Regions from separate parts of the Planococcus sp. APC 3906 genome, predicted to be linked through region 2. Evidence: predicted binding sites of a transcription regulator. Region 2 holds the regulator's gene; the other holds the start of a gene.
What was found. Region 2 encodes LexA, which represses DNA repair genes until DNA is damaged. Its sites were predicted from a motif close to CGAACATATGTTCG; they were not measured.

Region 1: a site for LexA is predicted at 4,411-4,424, ahead of ruvA (Holliday junction branch migration protein RuvA). Genes of this name have one in related genera too.

Annotation. Positions count from the first base shown of each region.
Region 1 covers NZ_JASDCW010000003.1:116,840-127,221, forward strand. Annotated here, with positions in the region: gene rpmA (50S ribosomal protein L27) at 1-271, shown strand, start outside; gene QMA09_RS03255 (Spo0B domain-containing protein) at 399-914, shown strand; gene obgE (GTPase ObgE) at 916-2,205, shown strand; gene QMA09_RS03265 (ACT domain-containing protein) at 2,233-2,685, shown strand; gene pheA (prephenate dehydratase) at 2,701-3,570, shown strand; gene QMA09_RS03275 (transcription repressor NadR) at 3,799-4,332, opposite strand; gene ruvA (Holliday junction branch migration protein RuvA) at 4,460-5,056, shown strand; gene ruvB (Holliday junction branch migration DNA helicase RuvB) at 5,076-6,080, shown strand; gene queA (tRNA preQ1(34) S-adenosylmethionine ribosyltransferase-isomerase QueA) at 6,096-7,148, shown strand; gene tgt (tRNA guanosine(34) transglycosylase Tgt) at 7,145-8,287, shown strand; gene yajC (preprotein translocase subunit YajC) at 8,325-8,600, shown strand; gene QMA09_RS03305 (post-transcriptional regulator) at 9,111-9,428, shown strand; gene secDF (protein translocase subunit SecDF) at 9,494-10,382, shown strand, end outside.
Region 2 covers NZ_JASDCW010000004.1:126,798-137,179, reverse strand. Annotated here, with positions in the region: gene tkt (transketolase) at 1-100, opposite strand, end outside; gene QMA09_RS04180 (DUF896 domain-containing protein) at 225-458, opposite strand; gene QMA09_RS04175 (YneB family resolvase-like protein) at 517-1,170, opposite strand; gene yneA (cell division suppressor protein YneA) at 1,167-1,484, opposite strand; gene lexA (transcriptional repressor LexA) at 1,650-2,270, shown strand; gene QMA09_RS04160 (class I SAM-dependent methyltransferase) at 2,331-3,065, opposite strand; gene QMA09_RS04155 (hypothetical protein) at 3,136-3,330, opposite strand; gene QMA09_RS04150 (hypothetical protein) at 3,503-3,703, opposite strand; gene QMA09_RS04145 (TM2 domain-containing protein) at 3,943-4,260, shown strand; gene glnA (type I glutamate--ammonia ligase) at 4,308-5,642, opposite strand; gene QMA09_RS04135 (MerR family transcriptional regulator) at 5,682-6,065, opposite strand; gene QMA09_RS04130 (methionine gamma-lyase family protein) at 6,188-7,420, opposite strand; gene QMA09_RS04125 (trimeric intracellular cation channel family protein) at 7,529-8,143, shown strand; gene QMA09_RS04120 (rhodanese-like domain-containing protein) at 8,192-8,491, opposite strand; gene hfq (RNA chaperone Hfq) at 8,554-8,778, opposite strand; gene miaA (tRNA (adenosine(37)-N6)-dimethylallyltransferase MiaA) at 8,799-9,746, opposite strand; gene QMA09_RS04105 (alpha/beta hydrolase) at 9,739-10,382, opposite strand, start outside.

The DNA.
Region 1 (10,382 bases), on a different contig from region 2:
GTTTTTCGCATCCAAAAAAGGTGTAGGTTCAACGAGAAACGGACGTGACTCAGAATCAAAACGCCTTGGCGCTAAACGTGCAGACGGACAACTAGTTACTGGTGGTTCAATTTTATACCGTCAACGCGGTACAAAAATTTATCCAGGTGAGAACGTTGGACGCGGCGGAGACGACACACTATTTTCAAAAATCGACGGAATCGTACGTTTCGAACGTTACGGACGCGACAAGAAAAAAGTGAGCGTATACCCAGTTGCACAAGAAGCTTAATAAAAACGAAAAGGGCTGCTTTGGCAGTCCTTTTTATTTTGAATAGAGGCAGAAGCCAGCTAAAATCCGGGAAATTGCGCTGCAAAATTGGTATACTGATAAAAGAAGCTGAAATAGGAAGTGACTTATGGACGTGACAAAATCAGTGGTACAATCGCTTCGGCATGCGCGGCATGATTTTCTGAATGAGTTGCAATTGATTGGCATGTACCTGGACCTCGGGCAACCGGAAAAGGCCAAAGCGATGATTCGCTCTCATGCCGAAGCGGCTGTGCACATGAGCCGGCTCGCGGGATTGGGTATGCCGATAACGGAAGAATGGCTGCTCTTGTCAAAATGGCGCTATCCGGAATTGGCGATCCACACCGAATGCACGGCTGAGGCCGGCATTGCGAGCTTGGACGGGGCATTTGCCGGAATGCTGGAAAAATTCGCTGAAACGGTCCGGCCTCAAATGGATCCGTTCATCGAATATGTTTGTACAATAAATATTTGGAATGAAAACGATTCGCTTGCGATGAAGATTTCATTGAACGGTGACTGGCAGGGTCTGCAGTTGCCGGAAAGTTCACTAGACACAGCAGTAATAAAGTGTGGCAGCGACGGCATGGAAGTGGCCGTCCGCCCACAGATGGAGGGATAATATGTTTGTCGATCACGTAAAAGTTTATGTTAGAGGTGGCGACGGCGGGGACGGTATGGTAGCGTTCCGCCGCGAAAAATATGTACCAAATGGCGGTCCTGCGGGCGGCGATGGCGGTAAAGGCGGAAACATCGTCTTCATGGTCGATGAAGGCTTGCGCACGCTTATGGATTTCCGCTACAAACGGATTTTCAAAGCGGACCGCGGTACGCACGGAATGAGCAAAAACCAGCACGGCGCGAAAGCACAGGATACGATTATCCAAGTTCCGCCGGGCACAGTTGTTAAAGACGCCGATACGGGTGAAACGATCGCCGATTTGGTTGAACAAGGCCAAACAGCCATCATCACGCGCGGTGGGCGCGGCGGACGTGGAAATTCGCGTTTTGCGACACCGCAGAATCCGGCTCCGGAACTATCGGAAAAAGGCGAACCGGGCTTTGAGCGCAACGTCATCCTGGAATTGAAAGTGTTGGCGGATGCCGGACTTGTCGGATTCCCGAGTGTCGGGAAATCGACGTTATTGTCTGTCGTTTCTGCAGCGAAGCCAAAAATCGCTGAATATCATTTCACAACAATCGTGCCGAACCTCGGAATGGTCGAAACAGAAGACCAACGCAGTTTCGTTATGGCCGATTTGCCAGGATTGATTGAAGGCGCGCACCAAGGAGTCGGCCTCGGCCATCAATTCCTGCGCCACATCGAGCGCACGCGCGTCATCATCCACGTCATCGATATGTCCGCCCTAGAAGGCCGCGACCCGTATGATGATTACATGACGATCACAGAAGAACTGAAACAATACAATATGCGTTTGACTGAACGCCCTGAATTGATCGTGGCGAACAAAATGGATATGCCGGATGCTGAAGAAAACTTGAAGAAATTCCGCGAAAAAATGCCGGAAGATGCACAAATTTTCCCGGTTTCCGCGTTGAGCCGCCAAGGCTTGTCGAATCTTCTGTTCGCGATTGCGGACCTGATCGAAGTGACGCCTGAATTCCCGTTGATCGACGAAGAAGTCGACGAATCGGAAAGCACGGTTCTTTACAAGCATGAGAAAGAATCCGATGGCTTTACGATCACTCGTGAATCCGACGGAGCATTCGTCTTGTCAGGCTACGCCATCGAGCGTATGTTCAAGATGACCGATTTCTCGCGCGAAGATTCAATTCGCCGCTTCTCCCGCCAAATGCGCGGAATGGGCATTGATGATGCGTTGCGTGAACGCGGCGCTGAAAATGGCGACACGGTCCGCCTGCTTGAATTCGAATTTGAATTCATGGACTGATTGAGAGATTTTTGGGAGGTTTATTGAATGAAGGATGTATCCGAACAACGGTATTATTTGGTGCGTGAAGACGTGTTGACCGAAGCGATGCAAAAGACGCTTGAAGTAAAGCGCCTGCTGCAGCGCGACCGCATGTCGATTTTGGACGCAGTCAATCACGCCGGGCTTTCACGCAGTGCATTTTATAAATATCGGGATGCGGTATTTCCATTCCATTCGATAGTGAAAGAGCGGATCCTGACGGTGTTTTTGCAGCTGGAAGACCGCTCCGGAACGCTTGCCACTTTGCTGCAGTCGGTTGCTGAAGCCGGCTGCAATATTTTGACCATCCACCAGACCATTCCGATCCAAGGGCGCGCGAACGTTACGCTGTCGCTCGATGTGACGGCGATGGAACTGGAATTGGATGCGTTTTTGCAGCAGCTGAAAAAACTCGATTTTGTCGAGTCGGCTGATGTCGTATCAAGCGGATCATCTTAACTTAGGAGTGGTTGAATGGCTGGAGAAAACTTGAAGGACCGCATTTCGTATTTGGGGCCAGAAGCCTCATTCACCCATCTGGCGGCTGTCCGGGTGTTCCCGGAAAGCACGCTAGTGCCGTTTGCCACGATTCCTGAATGCATCGAAGCAGTGGCGGAAGGCCGCGTCGATTACGCGGTCGTGCCGCTTGAAAATGCACTTGAAGGATCTGTATCGTTGACGGTCGATTATTTATTCCATGAAGCGCAATTGTATGTGGCAGCGGAAGTCCTTTCGCCGATCGGCCAGCATTTTCTGGTGCATCCGGAAAATGCGGAAGCCGAATCGTTCGAAGCGATCTACTCTCACCCGCAAGCGCTCGCCCAAAGCCATAAATTCCTGTTCTATACGTACCGGAACACGCCGCTCGAGCAATACAGCTCGACATCAGCGGCGGCCAAAATGGTGTCGGAGCTTCCAGAGCGCCCGATTGCAGCAATTGGCAATGAATTCGCGGCCCATAAATACGGCTTGAAGATTCTGCACCGCGATATCCATGATTTCCATTTCAACCACACGCGCTTTTTCGTGTTGTCGAAAACGAATCACAAATTGGAAATCGCGGGGCATGAAAACGAGATCAAAACGACCTTGATGATCTCGCCGCCGACAGACGACCGTTCCGGCGTGCTCCATCAAATCTTGTCCGTCTTCGCGTGGCGCCAGCTCAATTTAAGCAAAATTGAGTCGCGCCCGCTGAAAACCGGCCTCGGCAATTATTTCTTCATCGTCGACGTGCTGGCAGAAGAAGGCTCGACCATGATGCGCGGCGCGCTCGAAGAACTTTCGGCAATCGGCTGCGAAGTCAAAACGCTCGGCTCGTATTATATGTATAAGAATTCCTGAACAAGACCCCGCAGCCGTGTTGGCTGTGGGTTTTTTTATGTTTGCTGCAAGGGGATTCGATATTTTGCAAAGAAAGTGCGGTATTCTGCAAACAAACTAGTTATTCTGCAAACAAATCCGATATTCTGCAAATAAAACCAGTATTCTGCAAGTAAACTCGATTTGCTGCAAGTAACATAACACTGCCCAATAAAAAACGCGGAACCCTAAGAGGATTCCGCGTTTCATCTATTCAGTGTCTTCGAGCAGGTAGCCGTGCTCGCGCATGGCGGCAACTGCTGCGTCCAATATGCTTTCATTTGCTGCGGTGATGGTGTGGAGGTGAGTGCCGTCGGTCAACTCGAGCAAGTAGCTCGCGCCGGTGTCGCGCACGCGCTTCATGAACGCTTCAACGCTGGCTTCGTCGGAGACGTGGATGCCGGCTGTCAATTCGCCGTAGACGGGGTGCTCGACCGACACGTCTTTCACGGTGGCGCCGGCGCGCACAAGAATTTTCAGTTCATCTTCCGTGTCGCTCGGCAGGTGGCGGCACGCAATTTGCCGGCTCACGGACTGAGAGCCGCTGCCAGCGAGGAAGAGATAGCCGGAACTCGTCGCGATGATCGGCTCGCTGCGTGCTTTCAAAAGCGTCATATCGCTGACGATGACTTGCCGCGAGACGTTGGCGAAAGCGGCAAGTTCGCCGCCGGTCAAAGGCGCATCGGCGGTTTTCAGTTTTTCCAATAAAATCTGGCGGCGCTGTTCTCCGTAAAGTTTTTTCATGATACAACCTCAGCTTTCCGGATAGGATAAATCCATTTTACCACGGACAATTTCCTAACGGGTTTATTTCGTAAAAGGCGAACAAATATGCTATAATCAATAGGTTAAAATAGGGGAGAGAACGTCTATGTACGATTACATAAAAGGGATAGTCACACGCGTGACTCCCGAATATCTGGTAGTTGAACAACAGGGCATCGGCTGGCAGATATTTGCACCGAACCCTTATTCATTTGGCACAGAAGAGCTGCAGGTTTTCCTGTACCATCACGTGCGGGAAGATGCGCATCTGCTATTCGGCTTTACGACGCTGGAGCAGCGTGAATTGTTCCGGAAACTCATTTCGGTGTCTGGCATCGGGCCGAAGGGAGCGCTTGCGATATTGGCAAGCGGTGAACCGCAGCACGTCATCGAAGCGATCGAAAGGGAAGATGAGTCGTATTTGGTGAAATTCCCGGGCGTCGGCAAAAAAACGGCACGCCAAATGATCCTCGATTTGAAAGGCAAGCTGGCGGAGTTTTTCGATGCGCCGTTCTTGACGAACGAATCGCCCGGCTTGTTGGCGGAAGGCGATATCGAACTGGAAGAAGCGATGCTGGCACTTGGTGCACTCGGCTATTCAGAGCGTGAAATCACGAAAGTGAAGCCGCAGCTGAAAGATCTGGGCTTAAACACCGAAGGCTATATGAAGAAAGCTCTTCAATTATTATTGAAACAATCTTGATGAAAAGGAGGCGAACGGCATGGAAGAACGTGTAATCGGCAGCGAAATATCGGAATTTGACGAACGCTTTGAACAGTCGCTGCGCCCGAAATTTCTGTCGCAGTATATCGGCCAGCATAAAGTGAAGCACAACCTCGAGATTTTCATCGAAGCGGCAAAAATGCGCCAGGAAAGCCTGGACCACGTCTTGTTGTACGGGCCTCCTGGACTCGGGAAGACGACGCTCGCTGCGGTCATCGCCAATGAAATGGAAGTCGGCGTGAAAATGACCAGCGGACCGGCAATCGAACGCCCGGGCGATTTGGCGGCCATCGTGTCGTCATTGGAACCGGGTGACGTGCTGTTCATCGATGAAATCCATCGTTTGAACCGCTCAATCGAAGAAGTGCTGTATCCGGCGATGGAAGATTTCTGCCTCGATATCGTGGTCGGCAAAGGGCCGACCGCGCGTTCAGTGCGGCTCGACTTGCCGCCGTTCACGCTGATCGGTGCGACGACGCGCGCAGGCGCCTTGTCTGCGCCGTTGCGAGACCGTTTCGGCGTGCATGCACGCTTGGATTATTACGACACGGAATCGCTGACAGATATCGTCGAGCGCAGCTCAAAGCTCTTTGAAGCGGACATTGCGCCGAACGCCGCGGTGGAAATCGCAAGGCGCTCCCGGGGGACGCCGCGTATCGCCAACCGGCTGCTGAAGCGCGTGCGTGATTTTGCGCAAGTTCGCGGCAACGGCACGATCACGGAAGACATCGCGAGCCAGGCGCTCGAAATGCTGCAAGTCGATCCGCTCGGCCTCGACCACATCGACCATAAATTGCTGGTCGGCATGATCACCCGTTTCCGCGGCGGTCCGGTCGGCCTTGATACGATTGCGGCAAGCATCGGGGAAGAGTCGACGACGATTGAAGATGTCTACGAACCGTATCTGCTGCAAATCGGCTTTATCCAGCGCACGCCAAGAGGGCGCGTTGTCACTGCAATGGCTTATGAGCATTTTCAGATGGAAATGCCTGAATCTAAATAAAGGAAGTTTTAAAAAATGAACGTAAATGATTTTGATTTTGAACTGCCAGAAGAATTGATTGCCCAGACGCCGTTGCTTGACCGTACGTCGAGCCGGCTTTTGGTCATGGATAAAAAAACAGGCGATGTCACGCACCGCCATTTCCGCGACATCGTTGAGCATCTCCATGCCGGCGATACGCTTGTGCTGAACGATACCCGCGTGCTGCCGGCGCGCATGATGGGCGTCAAAGAAGACACAGGTGCGAACATCGAATTGCTGCTGCTGAAAGAAATCGGCGAAGACGTTTGGGAAACACTCGTCAAGCCGGCTAAAAAAGTGAAAATCGGGACCGTAATATCCTTTGGCGAAGGTCTTCTGAAAGCGGAATGCGTCGGGCTTTTGGACCACGGCGGCCGCCATTTCAAAATGGTCTACGACGGCATTTTCTACGAGATTTTGGAGCAATTGGGCGAAATGCCATTGCCGCCGTATATCCGTGAAAAGCTGGAAGACCAGGGCCGCTACCAAACCGTCTTTGCGAAAGAGCGGGGAAGTGCCGCGGCACCGACTGCCGGCCTTCATTTCACCGATGCGCTATTGGACGAGATCCGTGCGAAAGGCGTCAACATCGCCTTCATCACGCTGCATGTCGGGCTCGGCACATTTCGTCCCGTGTCGGTCGATTCGATCGAAGACCACGAAATGCACGCGGAATTCTACCGCATCACCCAAGAAACTGCGGACCTGATCAACAACACGAAAAAAAGCGGTGGACGCGTCATTTCAGTCGGCACAACATCGACGCGCACGCTTGAGTCCGTGGCCAATAAATTCGGCGGCGAATTGCAGGAAGACAGCGGCTGGACGGATATATTCATTTTCCCGGGCTATGAATTTAAAGCGATTGACGGCTTGATCACCAATTTCCATTTGCCGAAATCGACTTTGGTCATGCTCGTCAGCGCATTGTCGAACCGTGACGCCATTTTGAACGCCTATCAAGAAGCAGTCCAAGAACGCTACCGTTTCTTCAGTTTCGGAGACGCAATGTTCATTGAACCAGCGAAAAAGGAGACACAACAATGACACAAGCAGTATGGTACGAACACATAAAAACATGCAAACAGACAGGTGCGCGCCTTGGAATCGTACACACGCCGCACGGTTCGTTCGAAACACCGGCTTTCATGCCGGTCGGCACGCAGGCAACGGTCAAGACGATGTCGCCGGAAGAATTGAAAGCGATGAATGCGGGCATCATCCTCAGCAACACGTATCACCTATGGCTGCGCCCGGGCAATGACGTTATCAAAGAAGCAGGCGGCCTGCACAAATTCATGAACTGGGACCGTCCGATTCTAACGGATTCCGGCGGGTTCCAAGTGTTTTCATTGAGCGAATTCCGAAACATCAAAGAAGAAGGCGTCCATTTCCGCAACCACATGAACGGCGACAAATTATTCCTGAGCCCGGAAAAGGCGATGGAAATCCAGAACGATTTGGGCTCTGACATCATGATGGCGTTTGACGAATGCCCGCCATATCCGGCGACGCATGAATACATGAAATCAAGCGTCGACCGCACATCCCGCTGGGCAGAACGATGCATCGCGGCGCATGCCCGCAAAGAAGATCAAGGTTTGTTCGGCATCATCCAAGGCGGCGAATTCGAAGACTTGCGCCGCCAAAGTGCGCAAGACCTTGTATCGCTTGATTTCCCAGGCTACGCAATCGGCGGCTTGTCTGTCGGTGAACCGAAAGATGTCATGAACCGCGTATTGGAATTCACAACGCCGTTCATGCCAGCTGACAAACCCCGCTATTTGATGGGCGTCGGCTCACCAGATTCGTTGATTGACGGTTCGATTCGCGGCGTCGACATGTTCGACTGCGTCTTGCCAACTCGCATCGCGCGCAACGGCACCTTGATGACAAGCACAGGGCGCTTGAACATCAAGAACGCGAAATTCAAACACGATTTCGGTCCGCTTGACGACAAATGCAGCTGCTACACGTGCACGAATTACTCACGCGCTTACGTTCATCACTTGCTGCGCGCAGATGAAACCTTCGGACTTCGACTTACTAGTTATCATAATCTTCATTTTCTGTTAAACTTAATGGAACAGGTGCGACAAGCGATACGCGAAGACCGCCTGGGAGATTTCCGCGAAGAATTTTTTGAAGCCTATGGTTTCAATAAGCCAAACGCTAAGAATTTCTAATAAGAATAAGAGACAGCGAAGGGGGGAAATTGAAAAAATGGATACAATTATTGCGTTATCACCTTTACTATTAATGTTCTTGTTAATGTGGTTTTTCATCATCCGTCCGGCACAAAAGCGCCAGAAAGCGACAGCTAATATGCAGTCGGAACTACGCCGCGGAGACCGGATCGTAACAATCGGCGGCCTCCACGGAACAGTTGACGCAGTCGACGATGCAACAATTTACATAACTGTTGCAGACGGCACGCGCATGCAATTCGAACGCCAGGCAATCGCCCGCGTTGTGGATGCAGCGAAAACGACGGTCTAATGAAACGATCGCCTTCGATACCGAAGGCGATTTTTTTTAATCGAAAATAATTTAGGTTCACAAATGATTCATCATATTGATACTCCGCAAAACTGCCTCGCTTGCCGCGGGCAAGACATGGGCTGGAGCTAGCGTAGCGATGCAACGCACTTTCATGTCTCGAAGCTAGCATAGCGATTCAGGGACAGGGGGCAGAGTCTTACAGGCTTCTCGTCAGTTTTGCTACTTATCTACAAATTAACAGGACCAAAAAAATTTTTCTTTTCTAATAGAGCGTATCTAGCGAAGGCGCTGCAAAGGGCTAGGCGAAGCAATGAGACGAGTGTTCTTCTCGACTCTTTGCGAGAGCCATGCCCAAAGCGTCCGCAGCGGTGTTCAAGAGCTTGCTTCTTGTGTTTAAGAATTAACCACAACCAAACTTGAAATAAAAGCCATAAAAAATAAAGCCATTGTTCTCAATCTTCCCGCAATCGGCTACAATGGAAAAGAACGGATGGAAGGAGCAAGAAAATGTTAAAATTTACCGATCAATATGATGTCGTTCTGCCTGCGCTTGAAAGCAAGATTGCTGAATTCCGTTATTTTCAATACGATACGTTCTCTGCTGAAGATTTATGGGATTATTGCATTAAGAAAAAATGGCGCAAAAAAGATATCGGGGATATGAGGCTGCATGAAATGGTCAACGGCATTATGGACATCCGTGCATCTGATTTCGTCGCCTACCATCAAGTAGAAGGGCTAAAAGGCGGCAATTGGTTTTCAGAAGGCAATTTAGCGAATCTTGAAGAGCTGCTGCGCCCGACGAAAAAGCCGGATTCCGTTTGACACCTTTCCAGACCTGTTTCATAATGATAGTGCTGTGTTTTCACATCGAGGAGGAATAATTACATATGAAGTCAAGAGGTCGCATTATCGCCTTTTTCTTATTGGTCATTGTACTGTTAGGAACCGTCGGCGCCACGAGTTTACCTATTGCTAAAGACATCAAGCTTGGACTGGATCTGCAGGGCGGATTCGAAGTTCTCTACCAAGTTGAAGCGCTTGAGGAAGGGCAGGAAATTACGGACGCTGTGCTGTCTGACACGGTCAACGCTTTGCGCAGCCGGATCGATGTACTCGGCGTCAGTGAACCGGTCATCCAGATCGAAAGCGGCAACCGCATCCGTGTGCAATTGGCTGGCGTCGAAGACCAGGCCACTGCCCGTGAGCTGTTGTCGACTGAAGCCAATCTGACGTTCCGCAACGCCAACGATGAAGTGATGCTTGCGGGGAACGATCTGAAGCAAGGCGGCGCATCTGCGACATTCGACCAGAATGGCGCACCGATTGTTACGCTTGAGCTGAACGATCCAGGCAAATTTGCTGAAGTCACAAATACGATTTCGCAATTGCCGCCACCGGAAAACGTCCTCGTTATCTGGCTTGATTTTGAAGAAGGCGTTGATTCCTACGTCGAGGAACTTGGCAAGCCGGATCCGAAGTTCGTATCGGATCCACGGGTTTCTCAGCGCATCAATTCGCCATCCGTTGAGATTTCCGGTTCATTTACTGTAGAAGAAACGCAGAATTTGGCCGGCATCTTGAACGCCGGAGCTCTTCCGGTAAGCTTAGAAGAAGTATACTCGACTTCTGTCGGCGCGCAATTTGGCGCACAGGCGCTTGAACAGACCGTATTCGCCGCAGCAATCGGTGTTGCGCTCGTCTTGCTGTTCATGATCGTCCATTACCGGGTTCCAGGGCTGATCGCAGTGGTAACGCTGTCGGTTTACATTTACCTGA
Region 2 (10,382 bases):
CCATTGGCAATCCCGGATGCCCTGAGTTCGCTTTCTCAATCGCATCGATGGAAAGTGTACGTATAGTAGTTACCGCAAGTTGATCTGCATGGTTTGACATAAAAACATCCTCTCATTAACAATTTTAATCCTATTCTAGTGTAGTCAACAATAGGCAAGAATACAACTAGAAATGCGCAATAGCCGAGCGCTGAAGTCTAGGCACAACAAAAAAAGAATAAGTATTAATTTAAATACTTATTCTCCCGAATATTTTTGACTTTCTCCGGCGTAACATCGTTGCCTTCCGGATCAATCACTTTTACGTTTTCAATTGTGCCGCGCATCGTTTGGCGGAAAGTCGACAAGTATTCCTGGCGCAATGCAGATTGTTCTTTTGCCTCTTCAATGGACAAGCCCGCGGTCTTGGATTTTCGTGATAATTCGTTAATGCGTTTTATTTTATCTGGTGATAACAATAGAATCCCGCCTTTCTTCTACCATATCGTACAAAAGAAGCGGGATTTCTGCAATATATTAGCCTTCTTTCATCTCAAGGAATTCCCTGTAGCGTCTGTGGACGGTTGCTTTGCTTGCCTGATAGCCGAAGCCTTGCAGCGTTACCGCAATTTCATGGAACGTCAGCCCATTCTGTTTCAGGCTGACAATCTGGTCGATCGGCAGGTCTAAGCGCTCGCGGCCATCAGGGTTGCCCCGGCCTTTAAGATTGCGTTCAGGCTTGTAGCCATTTTCAACAGCGCGTTTCATGCCGCGTTTGATCTTGGCATTATGTATTTTGCGCTGGTACTCTTCAACAACCGCTAAAATCTCCAATACCATGTCATCCATATCGTTCAATGCGATGGGTCCTTGATCGGTCAATGTAAAAACCTCCACGCCATATTTTTTCATGACATGAAGCAGCGCGATTCGTGCATGGCCACGGCCAAGGCGGGTTTCATCCTGGATGAATACCGCTGAAACTTTATCGGTTTTAATGACGTTGAGCATCTCCAGAAGCCCTTCCCGGTCCATTTCGTAGCCGCTGTGCTGATCTGTAAAGATGTCTGAAACCATGTATCCTTGTGCAAATGCGAATTTCAATAATTCTTCTTCCTGCCGTGCAAGTGAACTTTCCTGTGTGTCTTTCGTGGTGCTGACGCGGCAATAAATTAATGCAGATTTCTTCATTCTGCATCACCCGCCAGTTTGGTGGTTTCGTCTGGGGCGAATTTCAGTTGTTCGCTGGGGATTTTGATCGATTGTCCGGCTATGATCTTCGGAGTGCTTAAGCCGTTCTCCTTCATGATTTCTTCAATCCACTCCTGATGGGGAGTATTGCCGCTGAAAGATTCCGCAAGTGTCCATAAAGTATCGCCTTGTTCAACTTGCACCAGGCTCATTTGGCCTTCCTGCGCATTATGGGTGAACACCGAATAAAATGAAAAAGATAGGATCAGAAGAAATAGTACTGTCAGGTAAGAATTTTTTTGGATGAATGTCATAAGAACCGCCTCCTAAGAATGTGTGTTCGGAATGTATGTTCTTACTTTAATGCGAACAAGTGTTTTTGTCAACAAATAAATTCGAACCTATGTTTGCATTTCATATCCCAAGTTGGTATACTATTGGTAGAAAACATGCTGAACTACTAAAAAGAGGTGAAACTGTTGAAAAAAGTATCGAAGCGCCAAGAAGATATTTTGACATTCATAAAAGATGAAGTCCGGGCTAAGGGCTATCCGCCATCCGTACGTGAAATCGGAGAAGCAGTTGGCTTGGCATCAAGCTCGACTGTCCATGGCCATCTTGCCCGCCTTGAAAGCAAAGGCTTGATCCGCCGCGACCCGACAAAACCGAGAGCAATCGAAATTATCAGCACAGACGATTCACTGATCGAGAAAAGCCCTGTCCTTCATGTACCGCTCGTCGGTAAAGTAACTGCTGGCGTTCCGATCACTGCGATTGAAAATGTGGAAGAATATTTCCCGCTCCCACAAACCTACGGAACAGAAGACGACCATATTTTCATGCTTGAAATCATGGGAGAAAGTATGATTGAAGCTGGCATCCTGAATGGTGACTATGTCGTAGTTAAACAACAGCAAACCGCTAACAACGGCGACATCGTTGTGGCGATGACCGCTGATGACGAAGCGACAGTCAAACGATTTTTCAAAGAAGACAATTATTTCCGCCTGCAGCCTGAAAACTCATCGATGGATCCAATCATCGTAGACCAGGTCTCCATCCTTGGAAAAGTGGTCGGCGTATACCGCCAATTACATTAATCACATACACAAGCATAAAAGCGCCGAGAGAAATTTCTCTCAGCGCTTTTTTAATTGCCATTATTTTTTTTGGCCAGCCAAAATCAGCATCAGCGGAATGCGTTCCCGCCGTTCAAACTCAGCATCGGAATCAAAATTGGCCCGCACAGGATGGCCCTCTTTGAGTGCCGTTACAGTAAGCGCTGCATTCGCAAGCGCTGTGAAATAGGTTTCAATTGTCCGGTGATGCTTGACGACCGTCTTTCCTATCCAAGGTTCTTGGCGTTTGCCTTCCTTGAAATAATCATCCACCAGCCAATCGCCTCTAAGCTCCCCTTGGTCTTTGCTGGTAAATGCTGCTGTGGTAACCGGGTGCTGTACAGTGAAAACGAATTTCCCGCCCGGCAGCAGCGAGCGGTGGACTTCTTCAAACAAGCGCTCGATATCTGACAGGTAATGGATGACAAAACGGGAGACGATCAAATCGTATTGCGCACCGTTTGCTTTAAACAGCTCAAGGTCTGCTGTTTCGATTTCCCCTCCCAGAGACGCTGTGGCTTTGGTAGCCAATTGCGCCATCTCTGTAGAGCCTTCAATCCCTGTATACGATGCCGCCCCTGCCGCAAGCAGCTTTTGGCCGAATGAGCCGTCTCCGCAGCCCAGATCCAAAATTTCTTTGCCTTTGACGTCGCCAGCCAGCTTCCAAATTATCGGTTCTTCAATCGCGTTGTTTGGACTTTCTTTGCGGTTGCGCCGCTTTAAATAACGATTCAAAAAATCTTTTTCATCGTAAACACTTGAACCTCTGTATTCCATCCATAGCCAGCTCCCTGCCATTAATTTTCTGCATAAAAAAAGCATCCGATAAAACGCGATGCTTCAGGCCTTATAATTCATAGACCATGATGTATTTTACTTGAGTGATGGTGATACGGTATAGGCGATCGTTGTCCTGGTCAGTAATTTCAAACGTGCCATGGGTAGGAATATTCCGCAATGCTGATTCCTTATCTTCTGCATATGATGTCAGGACAATAGTATTGCCTTGGTCAAAATAAAATTCCACTTGAAAAGTTTTCATGCATAGGGCCTCCTTAAAATCAGATTATTTTCGCTTCTGTCTATCATACACCATGAAAGGGGTGTGTTGTGCATTCTTTTTTTGAATTCAATCGCATAAAAAAATAGGGAAAACCCCGGATACGGACTCTTGGGGAGCCGAATCCGGGGTACCGGTTTTCCGAAGATCGTATTCAATTTTTGCTTTCTTGCTTTTGCTGTTCCGAAATCCACCAATCGATATGCCTCAAGTCAAAAAAGATTGTATTGGCGTAGGACTGGCTATGTGGAATCTGCCTTTTTGCAATGCCTTCATTAATCTGCTCTTCAGTCATCGGGCACCCTGCTGATTCTAAATACTTCAGCAGATCTTTTACCCCTTGAATTTTTGTCAAATTAATCACCCCCCACAAAATCTTCTTAAGCACTAAGAAAATTCAGTACGGGTTATTAATCCTATTTATGAATTCTATTAAATAATACCCCGGTGCCCATTGCGCTAAACGCTTCATAATAATAATTCCGGAAAAAATTTTAAAAATAAAAATACATTTTATGTATTTTAATTAGTTAATTAGCTTTACAAATGCTAAAAAATTAGTAAAATCAAATTATAAGGGGAGTGAGAGAAAAGATGGATAATCTTTTAGCAAAACAGAATTTAAATGCACAGCAATTGACGTTATTGAATGGTGAATATGAGGACAAGAAAAAGAGCACGGCGGCAGCCTATCTTCTCTGGTTCTTCTTGGCGCCGATCGGTGCACACAGATATTATTTGGGAGACATCGGTGTAGGAATTGCGATGACATTAACATTAGGCGGTTTTGGAATATGGGCATTGATTGATGTTTTCTTTATCGGCGGGCGTTTGCGCGCAAGAAACACAGAAATTGAAGCAGATCTAATCCAAAAAGTTTTGGCTACATCACCTGCAGAAAGAATTGCATAATTATTAAAAAACCGCCAGCGCAATTTGCGCTGGCGGTTTCATTTTGCTTAATACATTTTCAGGTATTGCTCGCGCTCCCATGGGTGAACCGCAATGCGGAACATATCCCACTCGATTTCTTTCGCTTCTACAAAGTTGTTTGTGATGTGTGATCCAAGTGCTTTTGTCATCACTTCGTTGCTTTGGAACTCTTGCAGAGCTGCGTACAATGTTGGCGGAAGATCTTGGATGCCGACAGCTTCGCGCTCTTTTCTGTTCATTGCGTAGATATTGCGGTCTACAGCTTTAGGCGGCGTCATTTTCTTCTTGATGCCGTCAAGGCCAGCAGCCAATAATACAGCCATTGCCAAGTAAGGATTTGCAGCAGGGTCAACAGAACGTACTTCTACGCGTGTCGACAATCCGCGTGATGCCGGGATGCGGATCAACGGGCTGCGGTTTTGTCCAGACCATGCAACGTAGCAAGGTGCTTCGTAGCCAGGTACAAGGCGTTTGTAAGAGTTGACTGTCGGGTTCGTAATAGCTGTGAACCCTTCAGCGTGCTCAAGAATTCCTGCAAGGAATTGGTAAGCTGTTTCGCTCAACTTCAATTCGCCGTCTTCATCCAAGAAAGCATTTTCGTTGCCTTTGAATAGGGAAACGTTCATGTGCATCCCTGATCCGTTGACGCCGAACAATGGCTTCGGCATGAATGTTGCGTGCAGGCCGTGTTTGCGTGCAATGGTTTTAACCACTAATTTAAATGTTTGGATATCGTCGCATGCTTTGACAGCATCCGCGTATTTAAAGTCGATTTCGTGTTGGCCAGGTGCTACTTCGTGGTGGGATGCTTCGATTTCAAAGCCCATTTCCTCCAGCTCAAGCACGATGTCGCGGCGGCAGTTTTCGCCAAGGTCCATCGGCGCCAAGTCAAAATAACCGCCATTGTCGTTCAATTCCAAAGATGGTTCGCCGCGCTCGTCTAATTTGAACAAGAAGAATTCCGGCTCAGGCCCAAGATTGAAATGTGTAAAGCCAAGCTCTTCCATTTCTTTCAGTACACGCTTCAAGTTATTGCGTGGATCTCCATCAAACGGTGTTCCGTCTGCACGGTAGATATCGCAGATTAAACGTGCAACTTTACCTTTGCCTGTGATCCAAGGGAAAACGACCCATGTGTCAAGATCAGGGAATAGGTACATATCTGATTCTTCGATTCGTACAAATCCATCAATAGAAGAACCGTCGAACATCATTTTGTTGTCTAAAGCCTTATCCAATTGGGATGTAGGGATTTCAACGTTCTTAATGATACCCAAGATGTCTGTGAATTGCAGACGGATAAAGTTCACTTCTTGTTCTTGCACCAAACGTTTAATGTCATCTTTAGTATACTTGCTCATGTTCGCTTCACTCTCCTATGATTGTTTATGTAACCCGGTTCATTTGAAGAAACGGGATAAATCCCCTTGCCTGATGCCGCCTCTGTCGAATGATTTTGAGTTCAGCATTTCATCCCTCAATATCTTCCGCAGCTCGGCGTCCGTGATTGTCTGTGGCGCTGTCTTCTCAATAGTAGGTTGTGACCGCAGGGCATAAATCTTTTTGATGCCCGCGATATTAATGCCTTGGTCCAGAAAATCCTTGATTTCCAGAAGAGTGTCCACGTCGTTTAATGAAAACATCCGCTTGTTCCCTTCCGATCGCGCTGGGCTGATCAACTCGTGCTCTTCGTAGTAACGGATTTGGCGCGCTGTCAATTCCGTCAGCTGCATTACTATACTGATAGGAAGAAGCGGCATCGTCCTGCGAACCCGGTGTGTCATGTTTTTCACCCATTTCACTAATTACTGCTCCTTTAGTGTAAAGGATGTCAGATAACTTGTCAAACGAATGTTAGGTTTTCTAACATAAAAAATTTCCGCACGGTTATGTGCGGAAATTTATGTTAAATCAGATTGGATTTCTTTAAGGTTTCAATTGAGTTCAAGACAGCTATTTTCACATGCTCGTAAGTAAGCCCGCCTTGTACAAAAGCGGTGTAAGGCGGCCTGATTGGGCCATCAGCGGTCAATTCAATGCTTGACCCTTGTACGAACGTACCGGCTGCCATGATGACATCGTCTTCATAGCCTGGCATATAGGCAGGTTCGGGTTTGAATTGCGCATTGACCGGCGAACTCGCTTGGATCGTTTGGCAGAAAGCCACCATTTGTTCAGCGGAATTGAATGATACGGATTGGATCAAATCTGTCCGTTTCGCTGAAAAATGCGGAGATGTTGCCATTCCGACGGATTCCAGAAGCGCGGAAGTGAAAATCGCGCCTTTCAATGCCTGCGACACGATATGGGGAGCCATGAAAAACCCCTGGTACATATCCGGCAATGCATTCAGTGATGCGCCTGCCTCTCCTCCTATACCCGGAGAAGTCATGCGATAACCGCATTTTTCCACTAAATCTTTTCTGCCGGCAATATAGCCGCCAATTTTAGCCATACCGCCGCCCGGATTTTTGATAAGCGAACCGGCTATCAAATCAGCACCCGCTTCAATCGGTTCTTGTTCTTCGACAAATTCTCCGTAGCAATTATCAACAAAAACAATTGCGTCGGGTTTTATGGCGCGGATTTCAGCAATCATCTCAGCTATCTCGGCTATGGTAAAAGACGGACGGTTATCATAGCCTCTTGAACGCTGAATGGCGATCACTTTCGTCCGTTCGTGAATGGATTTTTTTGCATTTTCCCAGTCAACGCTATTGTCTTCAGCCAACGGTACATGCTGGTAGCTGATGCCGAAATCCCGCAGTGAACCGGTATCCTGTTCTCCGCCTGACACGATGGAGTCCAAGGTGTCGTATGGTTTTCCAGTCAGATAAAGCAGTTCGTCGCCCGGCCGTAAAACGCCGAATAACGAAATCGTGATGGCATGCGTCCCGGAAATGATCTGTGGCCGCACCAATGCCGCTTCGGCTTTGAAGACAGCCGCATAAACGCGTTCAAGTGTATCGCGCCCTTCATCGTCATAGCCATAGCCCGTGGAAGGATTGAAATGGTGGTCGCTGACTTTTTGCGAATGGAAAGCTTCCAACACTTTTTTCTGGTTCAAAAAGGCGATGTCATCCGCTTTTTGCAGCTCGTTTTGAATTGTATTTTCTATTGCACGTATGGTAGTTTGCATCTAATTCTCCATTCTTTTTTGCTCACTCCCTATTATGCAATTAAACTTGAAATTGCGTCAAATTCTGCTACAATTCATAGAGTTGAACATTTCGGGAGGATGCATCATATGGCTTGGGAAGTATTAAGTGCCATCGGGACGATCGCTTTTGCGGTGTCTGGGGCTATTATTGCAATGGAAGAGGAATACGATATTTTCGGGGTCTACCTGCTGGGGATTGTAACGGCATTCGGCGGCGGTGCAATCCGGAATTTATTGATCGGCGTGCCCGTATCAGCCTTATGGGAGCAGGAAATGATGTTTCAGCTTGCCTTATTGTCCGTTACCCTCGTTTTCCTTTTTCCGAATAAGCTGTTAAGCCATTGGAACCGCTGGGGCAATTTCTTTGATGCCATCGGGTTATCCGCATTTGCTATACAAGGTGCACTTTACGCAGTGAATTTAGAAATGCCAGTATACGCGGTTGTCGTCGCAGCCGTTTTGACGGGTTCCGGCGGAGGCATGGTCCGGGATGTCCTGGCCGGCCGCAAGCCGCTTGTCCTGAAAGCGGAAATTTATGCGGTGTGGGCTGCGATGGCGGGCATACTCATCAGTTTTGATATGGTGCGCACAGACTCGATGCTGTATATCCTGTTTATCTGCATCACCGCATTGCGCATTCTCTCTTTTACCTACAGATGGCGCCTGCCGACACGTAAAATCCTGACAACCCATTCACAATAAAAAGACCGCCCGGCTTCTAAAAGCCGGGCGGTCTTTTGCGTTTTACGATCAGGCGTGTGTTTCGCCTTTCCAATCCAGCATCCCGCCATCAACGTTGACGGCTTCGATACCGCCGGATTCAAGAATTTCGCACGCTTTCGCGCTGCGTTTTCCTGAGCGGCAAATGACATGCACTGCTTGGGAGCTGTCAACTTCCGACAAGCGGTCCGGCAATGTGCCAAGTGCAATGTGCTTAGCGCCCGGCACCATGCCAGCCGCCACTTCGTCATCTTCGCGCACGTCGATCAGCTGAACCTTTTCGCCAGCTGCCAATTTTTCCTGCAATTCATCAGTAGAAATCGATTTCATTGTTATTGCCTCCCATTAGTCTTGTTAACGGCTTATAAGCCCTTTGCATATTTGCTGAAAGATTAATCCTGATGTTCGATCGCAACCGGTTTCGACGGTGAAAAAGTCGAAATGGCATGCTTGTAAATCAGCTGCTGCTTGCCTTCGGACTCAACCAGCACTGTGAAATTATCATAGGATTTAATCGTGCCTTTCAATTGAAAACCATTCAATAAAAATACAGTTACGTAAATATTGTTTTTGCGCAGCTGGTTCAAATAAACATCTTGAATGTTTACTGGCTTCATGAATATCCCCCTCATAACCCCTAGTCTTTATTTTTTCCCGCAATTATTTCTATTCGACGGGCACGGTCTTTTTCCTGCATGAACGCTTCAATTTCCTGAATGTTTTTTTCCAGATCGGCTAATGCATCAATCCAGAAAATAGGCAGCTTGTTTTTGAAATAAGTGAATTGCCGCTTCGCGTATTTCCGTGAATTTTGTTTTAACTGGCTGACCGCTTCCCCAAAATCCGCCGTCCCTTCAAGAAACCCATATAATTCCCTGTAGCCGATTGCTTGGATCGACTGGGTATCGCGGACGCCGCGGTCGCGCAGCGCTGCAACTTCATCCAGAAGACCCTGCTCCAGCATCACATCGACGCGCTCATCGATGCGCTGATACAGGACATCGCGGTCGATATCGAGTCCGATGATAACCTCATTGTACATCGGGGACAACGCCAGGCTGCGGTCTGCTTGCTGTTCGCCGCTTTCCAAAATTTCAAGTGCGCGGATGACGCGCCTTGTGTTGTTCGGATGAATATCCGTTGCCGGGTCCCTTGCCATCAATTTATCGTGTATATGCTGCGGACCATACTGTTCAAGCTCTTCATATAATGCAGCCCTTACTTTTTCATCAACTTGGCCGTCCGTAAAGCGGTAATCGAATAAAACCGCCTGGACATAGAGGCCTGATCCGCCTACAAGGATGGGCAGTTTGCCCCGCGATTGGATTTCTTCGATTTTGCCGCGCACTAGACCTTGGTATTCTGCCACCGAAAAAGATTCTTCCGGTTCCTTGATGTCGAGCAAGTGGTGGGGCACACCTTGCATTTCTTCAACGCTGATTTTCGCTGTGCCGATCGACATGCCGCGGTAAACTTGCATCGAATCGCCATTGATGATTTCACCATTGAAGCGTTTAGCAAGCTCCAGGCTCAGCGCAGTTTTGCCGGAAGCCGTAGGGCCCACTATGGCAATTACATCAATCATTTTCCAACATCCAATCTGCAATAATTTCGTAATGGACTTCTTTATCAACTTCATTCAGCAATTCGTGCCGTCCGCCTTCTGCCAAATGCACGCGGACATTTGTCATACCGGCATTCTGGTATTGTTCAGCCGCCTGGAAGATGCCTTTGCCATTGCCTCCGACCGGGTCAGCGGAACCGCTGATCAGCAATAAAGGCAAATCTTTGCGGATTTTACCCACTTCCGCTTTGCGATGGATCAAATCAAGGCCGGTGAATAAATCTACGTAGAATTGATTTGTGGATGGCGCACCGCACATCGGATCCGCTTCGTATTTGGCTACCTCGGAATTGTCCCGGCTGAGCCAAGCATATGCGGATCCTTCGTTTTTAAACGGTTTATTAAAACTGCCAAACGTCATTTTCCCAAGCACTTCGCTCACTGCTGTCTGTCCTTGCGCTTTCGCAGCAGCTAAAGCGAATGCCAGCCCCGCTTTGCCCGAAAAGCCCGGGTTTCCACCGCTTCCTGACAACACAACGCTGCTGATGCCCGCGCTGTGCAATTGGATGAAACGGCGAACTACAAACGACCCCATGCTGTGGCCGAACACGATGAGCGGAAGATCTCCAAATTCATCTTTTGCATGATCGATCATTT